Regions from separate parts of the Streptosporangium sp. NPDC000563 genome, predicted to be linked through region 4. Evidence: riboswitches for the same ligand, from Rfam matches in the RefSeq annotation. Region 4 holds a riboswitch; each other region holds the start of a gene.
The links. Region 4 has a riboswitch for cobalamin ahead of ABT352_RS09445 (ribonucleoside-diphosphate reductase subunit alpha). Riboswitches for the same ligand answer to the same signal wherever they lie in the genome.

Region 1: it holds a riboswitch for cobalamin, as region 4 does, so the genes downstream of both, cobN (cobaltochelatase subunit CobN) here and ABT352_RS09445 (ribonucleoside-diphosphate reductase subunit alpha) in region 4, are expected to answer to the same signal.
Region 2: it holds a riboswitch for cobalamin, as region 4 does, so the genes downstream of both, metE (5-methyltetrahydropteroyltriglutamate--homocysteine S-methyltransferase) here and ABT352_RS09445 (ribonucleoside-diphosphate reductase subunit alpha) in region 4, are expected to answer to the same signal.
Region 3: it holds a riboswitch for cobalamin, as region 4 does, so the genes downstream of both, ABT352_RS29870 (CbtB domain-containing protein) here and ABT352_RS09445 (ribonucleoside-diphosphate reductase subunit alpha) in region 4, are expected to answer to the same signal.

What each region holds. Positions count from the first base shown of each region.
Region 1 is NZ_JBEPDA010000007.1:128,947-132,354, forward strand. Features, by position in the region: gene cobN (cobaltochelatase subunit CobN) at 1-1,187, opposite strand, end outside; cobalamin riboswitch at 1,437-1,625, opposite strand; gene ABT352_RS19290 (ferredoxin-like domain-containing protein) at 1,650-3,278, shown strand; gene ABT352_RS19295 (precorrin-8X methylmutase) at 3,275-3,408, shown strand, end outside.
Region 2 is NZ_JBEPDA010000035.1:1,063-4,470, forward strand. Features, by position in the region: gene ABT352_RS38105 (hypothetical protein) at 192-1,013, shown strand; cobalamin riboswitch at 1,062-1,274, shown strand; gene metE (5-methyltetrahydropteroyltriglutamate--homocysteine S-methyltransferase) at 1,394-3,408, shown strand, end outside.
Region 3 is NZ_JBEPDA010000018.1:5,919-9,326, reverse strand. Features, by position in the region: gene ABT352_RS29885 (VWA domain-containing protein) at 1-233, opposite strand, end outside; gene ABT352_RS29880 (histidine phosphatase family protein) at 277-849, opposite strand; gene ABT352_RS29875 (CbtA family protein) at 846-1,586, opposite strand; gene ABT352_RS29870 (CbtB domain-containing protein) at 1,594-1,788, opposite strand; cobalamin riboswitch at 1,819-1,940, opposite strand; gene dop (depupylase/deamidase Dop) at 2,073-3,408, opposite strand, start outside.
Region 4 is NZ_JBEPDA010000002.1:229,623-233,030, reverse strand. Features, by position in the region: gene ABT352_RS09450 (tripartite tricarboxylate transporter substrate-binding protein) at 1-576, shown strand, start outside; cobalamin riboswitch at 581-781, shown strand; gene ABT352_RS09445 (ribonucleoside-diphosphate reductase subunit alpha) at 895-3,303, shown strand; gene ABT352_RS09440 (ribonucleotide-diphosphate reductase subunit beta) at 3,366-3,408, shown strand, end outside.

The DNA of each region.
Region 1 (3,408 bases), on a different contig from region 4:
TGCCCGCCCGCGGCGATCAGCGCGTGAATGAGCGCGTCGCCGTCCTGCCCGCTCACCCCGGGCAGCTCGTCCTCGGCGCCGATGTCGTAACCGCGCTCGCGGAGCGCGGCCAGCAGCCGCACCAGGCTGGCCGGGGTGTCCAGGCCGACGGCGTTGCCGATGCGCGCGTGCTTGGTGGGATAGGCCGACAGCATCAGCACCAGCCGCCGCTCGGCGGGCGGGATGTGCCGCAGCGCGGCGTGGCGCACCGCGATGCCCGCCACCCGCGAGGCCCGCTCGGGGTCGGCCACGTAGACGGTGAGCCCGTCCTCGTCGATCTCCTTGAAGGAGAACGGCACCGTGATGATCCGTCCGTCGAACTCGGGGATCGCGACCTGGGTGGCGGCGTCCAGCGGGGACAGGCCGTCGTCGTTCTCCTCCCAGGAGGCCCGGCTGCTCGTCAGGCACAACCCCTGCAGGATCGGCACGTCCAGCTCGGCGAGCGCGCCGACGTCCCATGCCTCGTCGTCCCCGCCCGCCGACGCGGTCGCCGGACGGGTGCCGCCCGCGGCGAGCACGGTCACCACCAGGGCGTCCACCGTGCGCAGGACCTCCAGCAGGCCGGGTTCCGCGGTGCGCAGCGAGGCGCAGTACACCGGCAGCGCCCGCGCGCCCGCGTCCTCGATCGCCGAGCAGAGCACTTCGACGAAGGCGGTGTTCCCCGCCACGTGGTGGGCCCGGTAGTAGAGCACCCCGACGACGGGTCCGTCCTGGCCGCGCGTCTCGCGCGCGAGCGTTCCCCAGGTGGGGGTGGGCTCGGGCGCGGCGAACCCGTGGCCGGTGAGCAGCAGCGTGTCGGACAGGAAGTGATGCAGCTCGGTCAGGTTGGCCGGGCCGCCGTGGGCGAGGTAGGCGTGCGCCTCGGCGCAGACCCCGCCGGGCACGGTGGACAGCTCCATCAGCTCGGCGTCCGGCGCCTGCTCGCCGCCGAGGACGACGACGGGCCGGGGTCCGGCGAGCAGCGCGTCCAGCCCCTCCTCCCAGGCGCGGCGCCCGCCGAGCAGGCGGACCACGACCAGGTCGGCGCCCTCCAGCAGCGGCGGGAGGTCGGCGGCGGTGAGTCTGGCGGGGTTGCCGAGCCGGTAGTCCGCGCCGCTCGCGCGGGCGCTCAGCAGGTCGGTGTCGGAGGTCGAGAGCAGCAGGATCACGCGCCACACCCCGGCAGAGGAGTGGCGGTACGGCCCGCGGGAGCCGCGATGCGGCGGGAGAGCGGCGACGTCGCGGTGTGACGCGGGAGCGGCGGTGTCACACCGTGATGTGGCGACCGCGATGCCGCGTCGTGATGGGAAGACCACGATGCCGCGGTGTGGCGGGGGAACGGCGATGTCGCGGTGTGGCGGGGGAACGGCGAAAAGCGCACGGAGCTTCCTCCCTCGGGGTCCTCGCCCCGGGTCGTCGTCGGCCACGACGGCTGGAGTCTCCTGGCTCCCGGATCGGTGCTCACCCCGGCCTTCCCGTCCTTCGTCGGACAGTGGCCCGGGTGGGGTTCGCTCCCCGGTTACAGTGGCGGGACCGCGCCGGATTCACACCGGCTTCCTCCCTTGCCGTCGCCATCGATGACACTACGGCAGTCCGGGTCATTGCAAGAAACTGGCATTAACATCCTCTGAGTGTCTATTGCCGACTTTTCCGGACGATCGCGACTCGACGCGTGCCCCGGGGCCCTCCAGGTCCACCCCGCCGCGGACGGCGGCCTGGCCCGCGTCCGCGTACCCGGAGGTCGTCTCACCCCCTCCCAGCTGCGCGAACTCGCCGACGCCGCCACGGCGTACGGCAACGGCGTCATCGAGCTCACCTCCCGGGCGAACGTCCAGGTGCGCGGTCTCGGGCCGGAGAATCCAGAAAGCGGTCCGGAAAACGGATTCGCCGCGCGGATGGCGAAAGCGGGCCTGCTGCCCTCGGCGACACACGAGCGCATCCGCAACATCCTCGCCTCCCCGCTGACCGGAGTGGACGGACCGGCCGAACCAAACGAACCCGGCAGACCGGCTGGATCGGCCGAACCAAACAAGTTCGGCAGACCGAACAGACCAGCCGGACCCGCCGAACCAGGCGGAATCGACGAGCCAAGCGGACCGAGCGGACCGAGCGGCGGGGATGCTCCGAACGGCACGAAAACGAACGGCCGTGGGATCGCCGACATCACCCCTCTGATCGGCGAACTGGATCGACGGCTGTGTGCCCGCCCGGCCCTCGCCGCCCTGCCGGGACGGTTCATGTTCGCCCTCGACGACGGACGGGGAGACGTGGCCGGCCTGGGCGCGGACGCCACGATCCTGCCCACGGCACCGGACGAGGCCGCGCTGCTCCTCGCCGGAACCGACACCGGCCTGCGCGTACCGCTCGACGAAGCCGTGACCGTCCTGCTCGCCGCCGCCGAGGCGTTCCTCGACGAACTGGCCACCCGGGACGTCACCGCCTGGCGGATCGCCGAACTTCCCGACGGGCCCTCCCGGATCGCCACCCGGATGCGAACCGCTCTCGGACTCCCCGACACGCCCCCCTTCGAACCGGTGAGACCGCACGTCGTGACCTCCGGGCCGGTCGGCGTCATCGAGGGCACGGACCGGCGAGGGAACCGAACCGGCGTCACCGGAGAGACAGGTCCCGGAAAAGCCGCAGGCCACGGAGACAGGGACACGGACGGTCCAGGAAACGAGGGCACGCGGGTGGCGCTCGGGGTGGCGATCCCCCTGGGGCGGCTGACCTCCGCGCAGGCACTGCTGCTCGCCGACGCCGCCTCGGGCGGGGAGATCCGGCTCACGCCATGGCGCGGTGTGGTCCTGCCCGGCCTGGACCGCGCCGAGGTCACGGGCACGGCCGCCCGTCTGGAGGCCGCCGGGCTGGCCGTCGACCCCGCCTCCCCCTGGATCGGTGTGACGGCCTGCACCGGCCGCCCCGGCTGCGCCAAATCCCTCGCCGACGTCCAGGCCGACGCCGCCACCGCCACCGCCACCGCCACCGGCATGATTTCGCCGTCCAGAAGCGAACTCTCCGGAAACGAGCCTTCCCGGAGCGAACTCGGCATGGCCCCGCCGTCCACGATGGGGCCGGGCACCGATACGCTCCCCGTGCACTGGGCGGGCTGCGCCAGGCGCTGCGGCCGCCCGAGGGGACGGGTCGCGGACGTGATCGCCACCGGTGACGGTTACCGCCTGGAACTGGACGGCACCGCCCTGACCTGCTCCGGCATCGAGGAGACCGCGGCCGCGGTGGCGGCCGCCAGAGGGGAAATGTGATCGACTACGTCCGCGACGGCGCGGAGATCTACCGCCGCTCCTTCGCCACCATCCGCGCGGAAGCCGACCTGGACGGCCTGCCCGCAGACGTCGCCCGGGTCGCGGTCCGTATGATCCACGCCTGCGGGAT
Region 2 (3,408 bases), on a different contig from region 4:
ACGGGCCGGCATCGGCACCACGCCTGCTCCGCAACGGCGAGAGCCCGGTCACAACCGTCCTCCGCCCGCGTAACGGCGCCGGACCGTGCCTTCCGGAGTGCGCCAGGAGACCCAAGTTATTTGACGAACGGACTTCGCCGTACCGGGAGCGGCTGGATGAACCCTTCAGGGCGGCGGAGCGTCCCTTAGGTGTGAAGAAATTGCTTTTGACCATTGCGGTGCTTGCGTCGTTGTGCGCCTGCGGCCAGTCCGGTGCCGGTCCGGCACTCACTGTGGCCGGAAGCGAGACGATCGTGTTGCCGCGGGCCGATCAGCCCAAAGCGCATCGGCCCACCCTGGAGCGGCTCAAGCGAGAGGCAGCGTCGTCGGGTCGGCCTTTGGAGGAGGTCGTCAAGCGGTACGCGACCCGGGTGGCTGCTACCTCGTCGCCCAAGCCGACGGACTTCGAGGGTTACGACCCCGCGGTGACCGACCCGGGCGTGACGATCGACGGCATTCCCTACGCCGAGTTGGTCGACCTTGGGACCATCGCCAGATCGGAGGGCATCTCCTACGAGGAGGCCATCGACCGCTTCGGTTCGCAGTCGTCCAACAGTCAGGTGATCGACAAACTTAATACGGAGTTTCCCGACGAGATCTCCGGCGTCAGGTACGTCGACGACCAGCGAGGGCTGCGCGTCGGCTTCAAGGGGCCCATTCCGACTCGCGCGATCGAGTTGGCCAGGACCCTCCCCGTGGAGGTCACCCTGATCGGCGGCAAGGGATTCTCGGCCGCGGAGCTTCGGCAGGCCCAGGACACGGTCGTGTCCTGGCTCCAATCCCGTCCTGAGGTGGCCACGATGACGACGCACCCAGATGACGAGACCGGCCACGTCAAGGTCACAGTTCAGCCGAAGATGATGCCGGACGATGCGGAGGAGTTCAAGCGTGGGCTTCAGCTCCCGCAAGTGGACAATCCGCACATCACCATCGAGGTCACGCTCTCCGCCGAATCGGTCGCCGTTCGCCCGTAGTGAGCCACCGACGCGCACACGACTGGGCCCGAACGGTGGCCGGGCCGTTAAGCTCTCCGGTGTGGATGGTTCGCCCGTCTCCTTCGGGGGTGGGCGTCGTAAGAGGGAACCCGGTGTGAATCCGGGACTGCCCCGCAGCGGTAAGCAGGAACGACCGCCGTCACAAGCACTGGGCGCGTGCCTGGGAAGCGACGGCCAGTAGGTCATGCCTCAGGCATGGTGCCCGCGAGTCCGAAGACCTGCCTCCGCCCGCGTGCCGCTCGGCGCGCGGTGGTCCGCGGCCTCGTGGGAGGGCCTGGGACGCGCTCGCCGGGGGCCTGCTCCGCGTTGCGTTTCTCTCTCCTGCCTGGCCGCATACTGGCGAGACGAGGGAAGTTGCCATGAGGACGACCGTTTTGGGCTACCCGCGCATCGGCGCGCATCGGGAGCTCAAATTCGCCACCGAGGATTTCTGGGCCGGCACGATCGGCGCCGACGAGCTGGAGGCGACCGCCGCGTCGCTGCGCGGCTCGGTCTGGACCGAGCTGCGTGACGCGGGCCTTGATGCGATCCCGTCGAACACGTTCTCGTTCTACGACCAGGTGCTCGACACCACGGTCATGATCGACGCCGTGCCGGCGCGTTACCGCGACCTCACCGGGCTCGACCGGTACTTCGCGATGGCGCGAGGCACTGCCGAGCTTCCGCCCCTGGAGATGACCAAATGGTTTGACACCAACTACCACTACATCGTCCCCGAGATGGCGTTGGACACCCGGTTCCAGCTCGCCGGAGGCTCGGCCGCCAAGCCCGTGGCCGAGTATCTGGAGGCCAGGAATCTGGGGATCGAGACGCGGCCCGTGCTCGTCGGCCCGCTCACCTATCTCCTGCTGGCCAAGGCCGCGCCGAACTCACCTGAGGGATTCACCCCGCTCGACCTGCTGGACTCCCTGGTGGAGACCTACGCCGAGTTGCTGGAACGGCTGGCGGGCGCGGGCGCGCAATGGGTGCAGTTCGACGAGCCTGCCCTGGCCCGCGACCTCGGGGCCCGGGAGATCGACGCGCTCGGGCGGGCCTACCGGCGGCTTGGCGGCCTGCCCAGCCGTCCGAAGATCCTGCTCGCCACGTACTTCGGCGCCGTCGGTGCGCAGGCGCTGCGGACGATCGCTTCTACCGAGGTCGAGGCGATCGGGCTCGACTTCGTCGCCGGACCCGGCAACCTGGAGGCGGTGGCCTCGGTCGGCGGGCTGGCCCGCAAGACCTTGGTCGCCGGGGTGGTCGACGGCAGGAACGTGTGGCGCGCCGACCCGGCGCGGGTGAAGTCGACGTATGCGGTCCTGCTCGGGTTCGCCGACACGGTGGAGCTGAGCAGTTCCTGTTCACTGCTGCACGTCCCGGTCGACCTCGACAGTGAGGCGGCGCTGGACCCGGCGGTCCGGGCGCGGCTGGCGTTCGCCCGGCAGAAGGTCGCCGAGCTGGTCGGTCTCGCCGCCGACCTGCGCTCCGAGAACCCGTCGGCCGTGAAACCCCCTGTCGTACCGGCCGATCCCGACGTCCGGGCCCGGCTGGAGGCTCTTGGTGACGCGCGGCGGGCCGATCGGGCGGTCCGGTTCGTGGCGCAGCGGGCCAAACTGGGACTGCCCGAGCTGGCCACGACGACGATCGGCTCGTTCCCGCAGACCGCGGAGATCCGCAAGGCCCGCGCGGACCGTAAGGCGGGACGGATCGACGAGAACGCCTACGTCGAGGCGATGCGCACCGAGATCGCCCGCGTGATCACGCTTCAGGAGGAGCTCGGCCTGGACGTGCTCGTCCACGGCGAGCCCGAGCGCAACGACATGGTCCAGTACTTCGCCGAGCGACTCGACGGCTACGCCGCCACCGACCACGGCTGGGTCCAGTCGTACGGTTCCCGCTGCGTGCGCCCGCCGATCCTGCACGGCGACGTCTCACGCCCCGAGCCGATGACGGTGGAGTGGGCCTCCTACGCCCAGTCGCTCACGTCCAGGCCGGTCAAGGGCATGCTCACCGGGCCGGTGACGATGCTGGCCTGGTCGTTCGTCCGCGACGACCAGCCCTTGGCGCAGACCGCCCGCCAGGTGGCCCTCGCGCTCCGGGACGAGATCACGGATCTGGAGGCCGCCGGGATCGGGATCATCCAGGTGGACGAGCCGGCGCTGCGCGAGCTCCTGCCGCTCCGAAAGGACGACCAGGAGGTCTATCTGGCCTGGGCGGTCGGGGCGTTCCGGCTGGCCACCTCCGGCGCCGCCGACTCCACCCAGATCCACACCCACATGTGCTACTCGGAGTTCGGCGAGATCATCAGCCCGATCGCCGACCTGGACGCCGACGTCACCAGCGTCGAGGCCGCCCGCTCCCACATGGAGCTGTTGCCCTACCTGACCGAGGTCGGCTA
Region 3 (3,408 bases), on a different contig from region 4:
TCGGGGCAGCCGGGGTCGGGGGCGGCGGGGTCGCAGGAGAACCGGCAACCGGTCACCACCTCGACAGGCGGCAGGAGAGCGGCCAGCGCCCGCACGATCGTGGACTTGGCGGTGCCCTTCTCCCCTCTGACCAGTACTCCCCCGACGCGGGGGGAGACCGCGTTGAGGATCAGCGCGAGTTTCAGGTCCTCCAGCCCCACGATCGCGGTGAAGGGATAGCGGGGGTTGCGCACCTTGGGATCTCCTTCGCATTCACGTGGTCGGGTGGTCGATCCGTCAGGGGAGGTGGCTGAGCCGCCAGCGCCCGCCGCGCCCGGTGAGTGCCACCCGGGCCAGCGGCGCGACGTCGACGCGCCAGAAGGAGCGGGCGGGGGCGCCGAGGACGTGGACGACCGCGGCACGGATGACCGCCGGATGGGTGATCGCGACGGCCCTGCCGGGAGTACGGACGGCGAGCCAGCCGGAAACCCTGGCGAGGAGCGCGGTGATCGACTCCCCGCCGTGCGGCGCCGCGCCCGGATCGCCGAGCCAGGAGGCGAGCGCCTCGGGCTCCGCGGCCTCGACCTCGCCGAGCGTCATGCCACTCCAGCGGCCGTGGTCGCAGTCGGCGAGCAGCGGGTCGTGCTCCGCCCGCAGGCCGAGCGCCGCCGCCGTCTGGACGCAGCGCAGCTCGGCCGGGCAGGCCGCTGAACCGGGGTCTGCCCAGCCGAGGTGCCGCGCCATCCTCTCGGCCCGGCGCAGGCCGCGTTCGTCGAGTGGTTCGTCGACGGGGAACGCGGCCCGCGCCGTCGCCGAGGTGGAGGCGTGGCAGACCAGGAGCAGGCGGGTGACCCCCGAGGGGGTCGTCACACCGGGCCGCGCCTGCGGGCGGCGAAGGCGAAGAGCGCGCCGACACCGGCCCAGAAGACCGCCTGGGTTCCTATCGAGGCGATCCGGAAGTCCCACAGGAGATCGGCGGGGAAGCCCTGGGGCACCTCCGAGATCTCCGGCAGGAGGATCCAGGCCGCGACGACGGGGACCAGGAAGGCGGCGCCCGCCGACAGCCAGCGCACCCACGGTTCACTCCGCGAGGCGTAGCGGTGGGCGGCGGTGCCGGCGGCGACGGCGAGGATCCCGATGGCCACGGCGACCAGATAGAGCACGGTGCGCTGGTCGATCGTCTCCGGGTCACCGACCGCCGGTGGGTTGGCGGGATATTTCATGAAAGGGATGAGGACGACGGAGGTGAACGCGGCGGCGGCGAGCGTGACCGCGAGCACCGGTTCCGAGCGAGGTCCCGCCCGGCCGCGTACGGCCGCGTAGACGAGGGAGAACAGGCCCCCGATCGCCAGGCCGTACAGGCCGAGGGCGAGGAAGAGCCCGAAACGCTGCCCGTCCCTGCTGACGAGGGCCTCCTCCTCACCGTGGGAGTGGGCGGCGGTCCCGGTGTCGTCGTGTGGTTCGGCCGAGGAGGCGGCCGCGGCCGCCTCCTCGAGCGCGATGGCCTGGTCGATGCGTGGTTCGCCGACGGTGTAGGCGAAGACGGCCGCGAGCAGCCCTGCGAGCAGTCCGGCGACGAGGCCCCGGACGATGAGTTTGGAGATCACCTGCGGCTCAGTGGCACGGTACGCCGAGCAGGTGACGCCCGTCGTGCATGAGTTCGTGCAGGTAGTTTCCCGCCTGGGAGATCGCCCCCTGGTCGAAGGTGACCAGATAGGCGAGAAGCAGCAGCGCCGGTACGGCGAGCAGCCAGCGGGTGAGCGAGTGCCATGGGATGGGCTGGGTGTGCGGTGCCGAGATCTGGCTCACGGCCACCTCCTCCGGGATTGACGCGTCCCTTTTCGTAGGTCGGTGGCGGCCGAGTGTGACCTGGCTCCCGGCCCTCGCGGGCCGGATTACAGTGGCGCGACCGCACCGGAATTTCACCGGATTTCCCTCGCACCGCCACAAAGCACCCGGAACGTATCCCGATTCTCCGTCCCCCGTCAATCCAGGTGTCCGGTTTGACGGGATCCGGTAGGCGCGAAGAGGGGGAGGTGGCCCGGCCGGGCCGCCTCCCCCTCCCAGGCCCTTCTCAGGCCCCGCTCAGGACGTCACTGCTCGCCGGTGAGCGCCGTCACCAGCTCAGCGGCGGTACGGCAGCGGTCGAACAGCTCTCCCACGTGGGCCTTGGTGCCGCGCAGCGGCTCAAGGGTGGGGACGCGCTGCAGCGACTCACGGCCGGGGATGTCGAAGATGACCGAGTCCCAGGAGGCCGCGGCCACCGACTCGCTGTACTGGCTCAGGCAGCGGCCTCGGAAGTAGGCCCGGGTGTCGTTGGGCGGCACCTCGATGGCCCTCTGCACCTCCTCCTCGGTGACCAGGCGCTGCATGCGGCCCCGGGCGACCAGCCGGTTGTAGAGTCCTCGGTCGGGACGGATGTCGGAGTACTGGAGATCGACGAGCTGCAGACGCGGATGCGACCAGGGAAGGCCGTCACGGGTCCGGTATCCCTCCAGAAGCTCCAGCTTGGCCACCCAGTCGAGCTCGCCGGACAGCTGCATCGGATCCTCCGCCAGGCGGGTGAGGACCGACTCCCAGCGCTCCAGGATGTCCTTGGTGGGCTCGTCCAGGCCGTTGGCGCTGCGCTCCTCGGCATACTTGCGCGCGAGCTCCAGGTATTCCATCTGGAGCTGCACCGCCGTCAGCTTGCGGCCGTCGCGCATGGAGATCTCGTACTTGAGCGTGGGGTCGTGTGAGACCGCGCGCAGGGCCTGGACGGGGTTGTCCACGGCGAGGTCTCGGGTGAAGTAGCCGTCCTCGATCATCGCCAGGACGAGCGCGGTGGACCCCAGCTTCAGGTAGGTCGAGATCTCCGACATGTTGGCGTCACCGATGATGACGTGCAGGCGACGGTATTTCTCCGGGTCGGCGTGGGGTTCGTCCCGGGTGTTGATGATCGGCCGCTTGAGCGTCGTCTCCAGCCCCACCTCGACCTCGAAGAAGTCGGCCCGCTGGCTGATCTGGAAGCCCTCGCCCCGTGAGTCCTGACCGATGCCGACCTTGCCCGCGCCGGTGACGACCTGCCGGGAGACGAAGAACGGCGTCAGGTGCCTGACGATGTCGGCGAACGAGGTGGCCCGGCGCATGAGGTAGTTCTCATGGCAGCCGTAGGAGGCGCCCTTGTTGTCGGTGTTGTTCTTGTAGAGCTGGATCGGGGCGTTGGCCGGCATCGCCGAGGCGCGAACCGCCGCGTCGTGCATCACCCGTTCGCCCGCCTTGTCCCAGATCACCGCCGCCCGAGGATTGGTGCACTCGGGTGTGGAGTATTCGGGATGGGCGTGGTCCACGTACAACCGGGCCCCGTTGGTGAGAATCACGTTCGCCAGGCCGAGGTCCTCGTCGGTCAGCTGGCTCTGGTCCGCCACCTCCCGCGCGAGGTCGAACCCC
Region 4 (3,408 bases):
CGCCGGAACCCGGCGGGGCTCGCGGTCGGCGGCCGGTCGGAGGGGGGCTCCGAGCACGTGCTCTACGGCATGATCGGCAAGTGCCTCGGGGTGGACACCCGGCTGCTGGAGTATGCCGGATACCTTACCCCCGAGGACGCCGTGGAGGCGCTCCAGGCGGGCCAGGTGGCGGCCCTGCTGGGATCGGCGCGTGCTCTGCGCTCCGAGATCGCCGCGGGCCGTATGCGGCCCCTGGCGGTCTCCTCCGGCGACAGGATCGACGGGATCGACGCGCCGACGCTCAGAGAGGTCGACGTCCGGCTGGAGTACAGCGACTGGTGCGGCCTGCTGGGGCCCAAGGACATGAGCCCGGAGGACAGGGACGCCGCGATCGCCCTGTGCGACAGGCTCGACGCCGCGCCACGCTGGCGCTCCCTGTGCGCGGCCCACGGCTGGAGCCGGGTCTATCTCAGCGGCGACGACTTTCGCCAGTGGCTCGCCACCGAGACGGCCCGCACCCGCGGTGTGCTTCACGAGCTCGGGCTACTGAAGTCCTCCGACACAACCTGTTGGGGTAGTTGCGTCAGGCGCCCCTAGATGTAGGATCCTGCTCGTTGCTGGTTCGCCCCGCAGGGGGCGAGGCAAGAGGGAACCCGGTGAGATTCCGGGACTGCCCCGCAGCGGTGAACGGGAACGAAAGCCGTCATTGAGCACTGGGTGATCCATACCTGGGAAGCGACGGCCGGTAGGCATGCGCGTCGCGCCCGTGAGTCCGAAGACCTGCCGGTGACGTGAATGTCCAGGGCCTCGTGGGAGGGCCCGCGGAACGAGGCGATCCGGCGTGCCCGGGATCGCTCGCGGACGCGTGCCATCCGGCGGAGCCTGGGGCGAGTCCGATCGAGCGAGGGGCACCAGGTGACACAGGCATTGGCGGAGACCGCGACGGGGAGCACGGCGGCGACCGCGACGGGCGACAGCGGCGTCGAAGGCGCGGTGGTGACCGCGTCGGGCCATGGCGGCACGGGAAACACCGGGAACACCGGGAACGCGCGGAGCGCCGCGGTGGCCGCGACGGGCGACGACGGCGCCGGGAGCGTCGGGAGCGTCGGGAGCGCCACGGACGCCCGCAGGCTGGCCATCGACGAGGCCGCCGCCCGGGTGATCACCGATCCCGAGAACTCCAGGGTCGCCGCCGCGATGCTGGCCGAGCTGATCGCCGACGAGGCCGCCGAGCACGGCGTCCGCGCCTTCTCCGAGTCCGTCGCCGCGACCCACGAGGCGGGGCTGGTCGCCGACGGGCTCGCGAGGTTCGTGTCCGCCCACGCCGCGGTCCTGGACGCGCTGGTCGATCCGGAGGCGGACGCCAGGTTCGAGTACTTCGGGCTGCGCACCGTCTACGACCGCTACCTGCTGCGCCACCCGAGGACCCGCAAGGTCCTGGAGCGCCCGCAGCACTTCTTCCTGCGGGTGGCCTGCGGCCTGGCCGAGACCGTCGAGGAGGCCGCCGAGCTGTACGCGCTCATGGCCACTCTGTCCTACCTGCCCAGTTCGCCCACGCTGTTCAACTCGGGCTCGCGCAGGCCCCAGCTTTCCTCGTGCTTCCTGCTCGACTCGCCCCGCGACGAGCTGGAGTCCATCTACGAGCGCTACGGGCAGGTCGCGCGGCTGTCGAAGTACGCGGGGGGCATCGGGATCGCCTGGACCAGGGTCCGCTCGCGGGGCTCGCTGATCCGGGGCACCAACGGACACTCCAACGGCATCGTGCCCTGGCTGCGCACGCTCGACTCCAGCGTCGCCGCGGTGAACCAGGGAGGCCGCCGCAAGGGCGCGGCCTGCGTCTACCTGGAGCCCTGGCACGCCGACGTCGAGGAGTTCCTGGAACTGCGCGACAACACCGGCGAGGAGGCCCGCCGCACGCACAACCTGAACCTGGCCAACTGGATCCCCGACGAGTTCATGCGCCGGGTCGAGGCCGACGGCCTCTGGTCGCTGTTCGACCCCAAGGAGGTCCCGCACCTCACCGACCTGTACGGCGCCGCGTTCGACGACGCCTACCGGGTGGCCGAGGCCGAGGGCCGCTTCACCCGGCGGATCCCCGCCCGCACCCTGTACGGGCGGATGATGCGCACGCTCGCCCAGACCGGCAACGGCTGGATGACCTTCAAGGACGCGGCGAACCGTACCTCCAACCAGACGGCGAGGCCCGAGAACGTCATCCACCTGTCGAACCTCTGCACCGAGATCCTGGAGGTCACCGGCGACGCCGAGACCGCCGTCTGCAACCTCGGCTCGATCAACCTCGCCGCCCACCTGTCAGGGGACCTCGAGGACGGGATCGACTGGGCGCGGCTGCGCGCGACGGTCCGTACCGCGGTGCGGTTCCTCGACCGGACCATCGACCTGGGTTTCTACCCGACTCCCGAGGCGGAGGCGGCCAACCGGCGGTGGCGTCCGATCGGGCTCGGCCTGATGGGCCTGGCCGACGTGCTGTTCGCGCTGCGGCTGCCGTTCGACTCGCCGCGCGCGCTGGAGCTGTCCACCCGGATCTCCGAGGAGATCGCGCTCGCCGCCTACCGGACCTCCTCGGACCTGGCCGTCGAGCGTGGCCGCCATCCCTCGTACGAGGAGACCAGGGCCGCCGCCGGGGTGCTGCACCCCGACCACTACGGGGCCGCGACGTCGGCCGCGTGGACGGAGCTCAGGGGGCGGATCGCGGAGACCGGCCTGCGCAACTCGCTGATGATCGCGATCGCGCCGACGGCCACGATCGCCTCCATCGCCGGTTGCTACGAGTGCATCGAGCCGCAGGTCTCCAACGTCTTCAAGCGCGAGACCCTCTCGGGGGAGTTCCTCCAGGTCAACCGCTATCTCGTCCGCGACCTCCAGGCCCGCGGACTGTGGACGGCGCCGATCCGCGACGCGATCAAGCGCGCCGACGGCTCGGTCCAGGACATCCCCGAGATCCCCGCCGACCTGCGGCTGCTCTACCGGACCGCCTGGGAGCTGCCGCAGAAGGCGCTGATCGACCTGGCCGCCGCGCGCACCCCGTACATCGACCAGTCGCAGTCGCTGAACCTCTTCATGGCCACGCCGACCATCGGCAAGCTCTCCTCGATGTACGCCTACGCGTGGAAGTCGGGCCTGAAGACCACCTACTACCTGCGCTCGCGCCCGGCCACCCGGATCGCGCAGGCCACCGTGGCGGCCCCGGCGGAACGGGCCGCGGCCGAGCCCGGGGCGGTGTCCGGGGTCGTGTCCGAAGTCGTGTCCGAGGCCGTCGCCTGCTCCCTGGAGAACCCCGAGTACTGCGACGCCTGCCAGTAGCCGTCCGGTCCGTCGACAACCCTCAGCAGTCCTCAGCAGCCTTCAGAAAGGCGATTCTTCCGATGTTGCTCGACCCCGGCATGGATCTCACCCTGCGGCCGATGC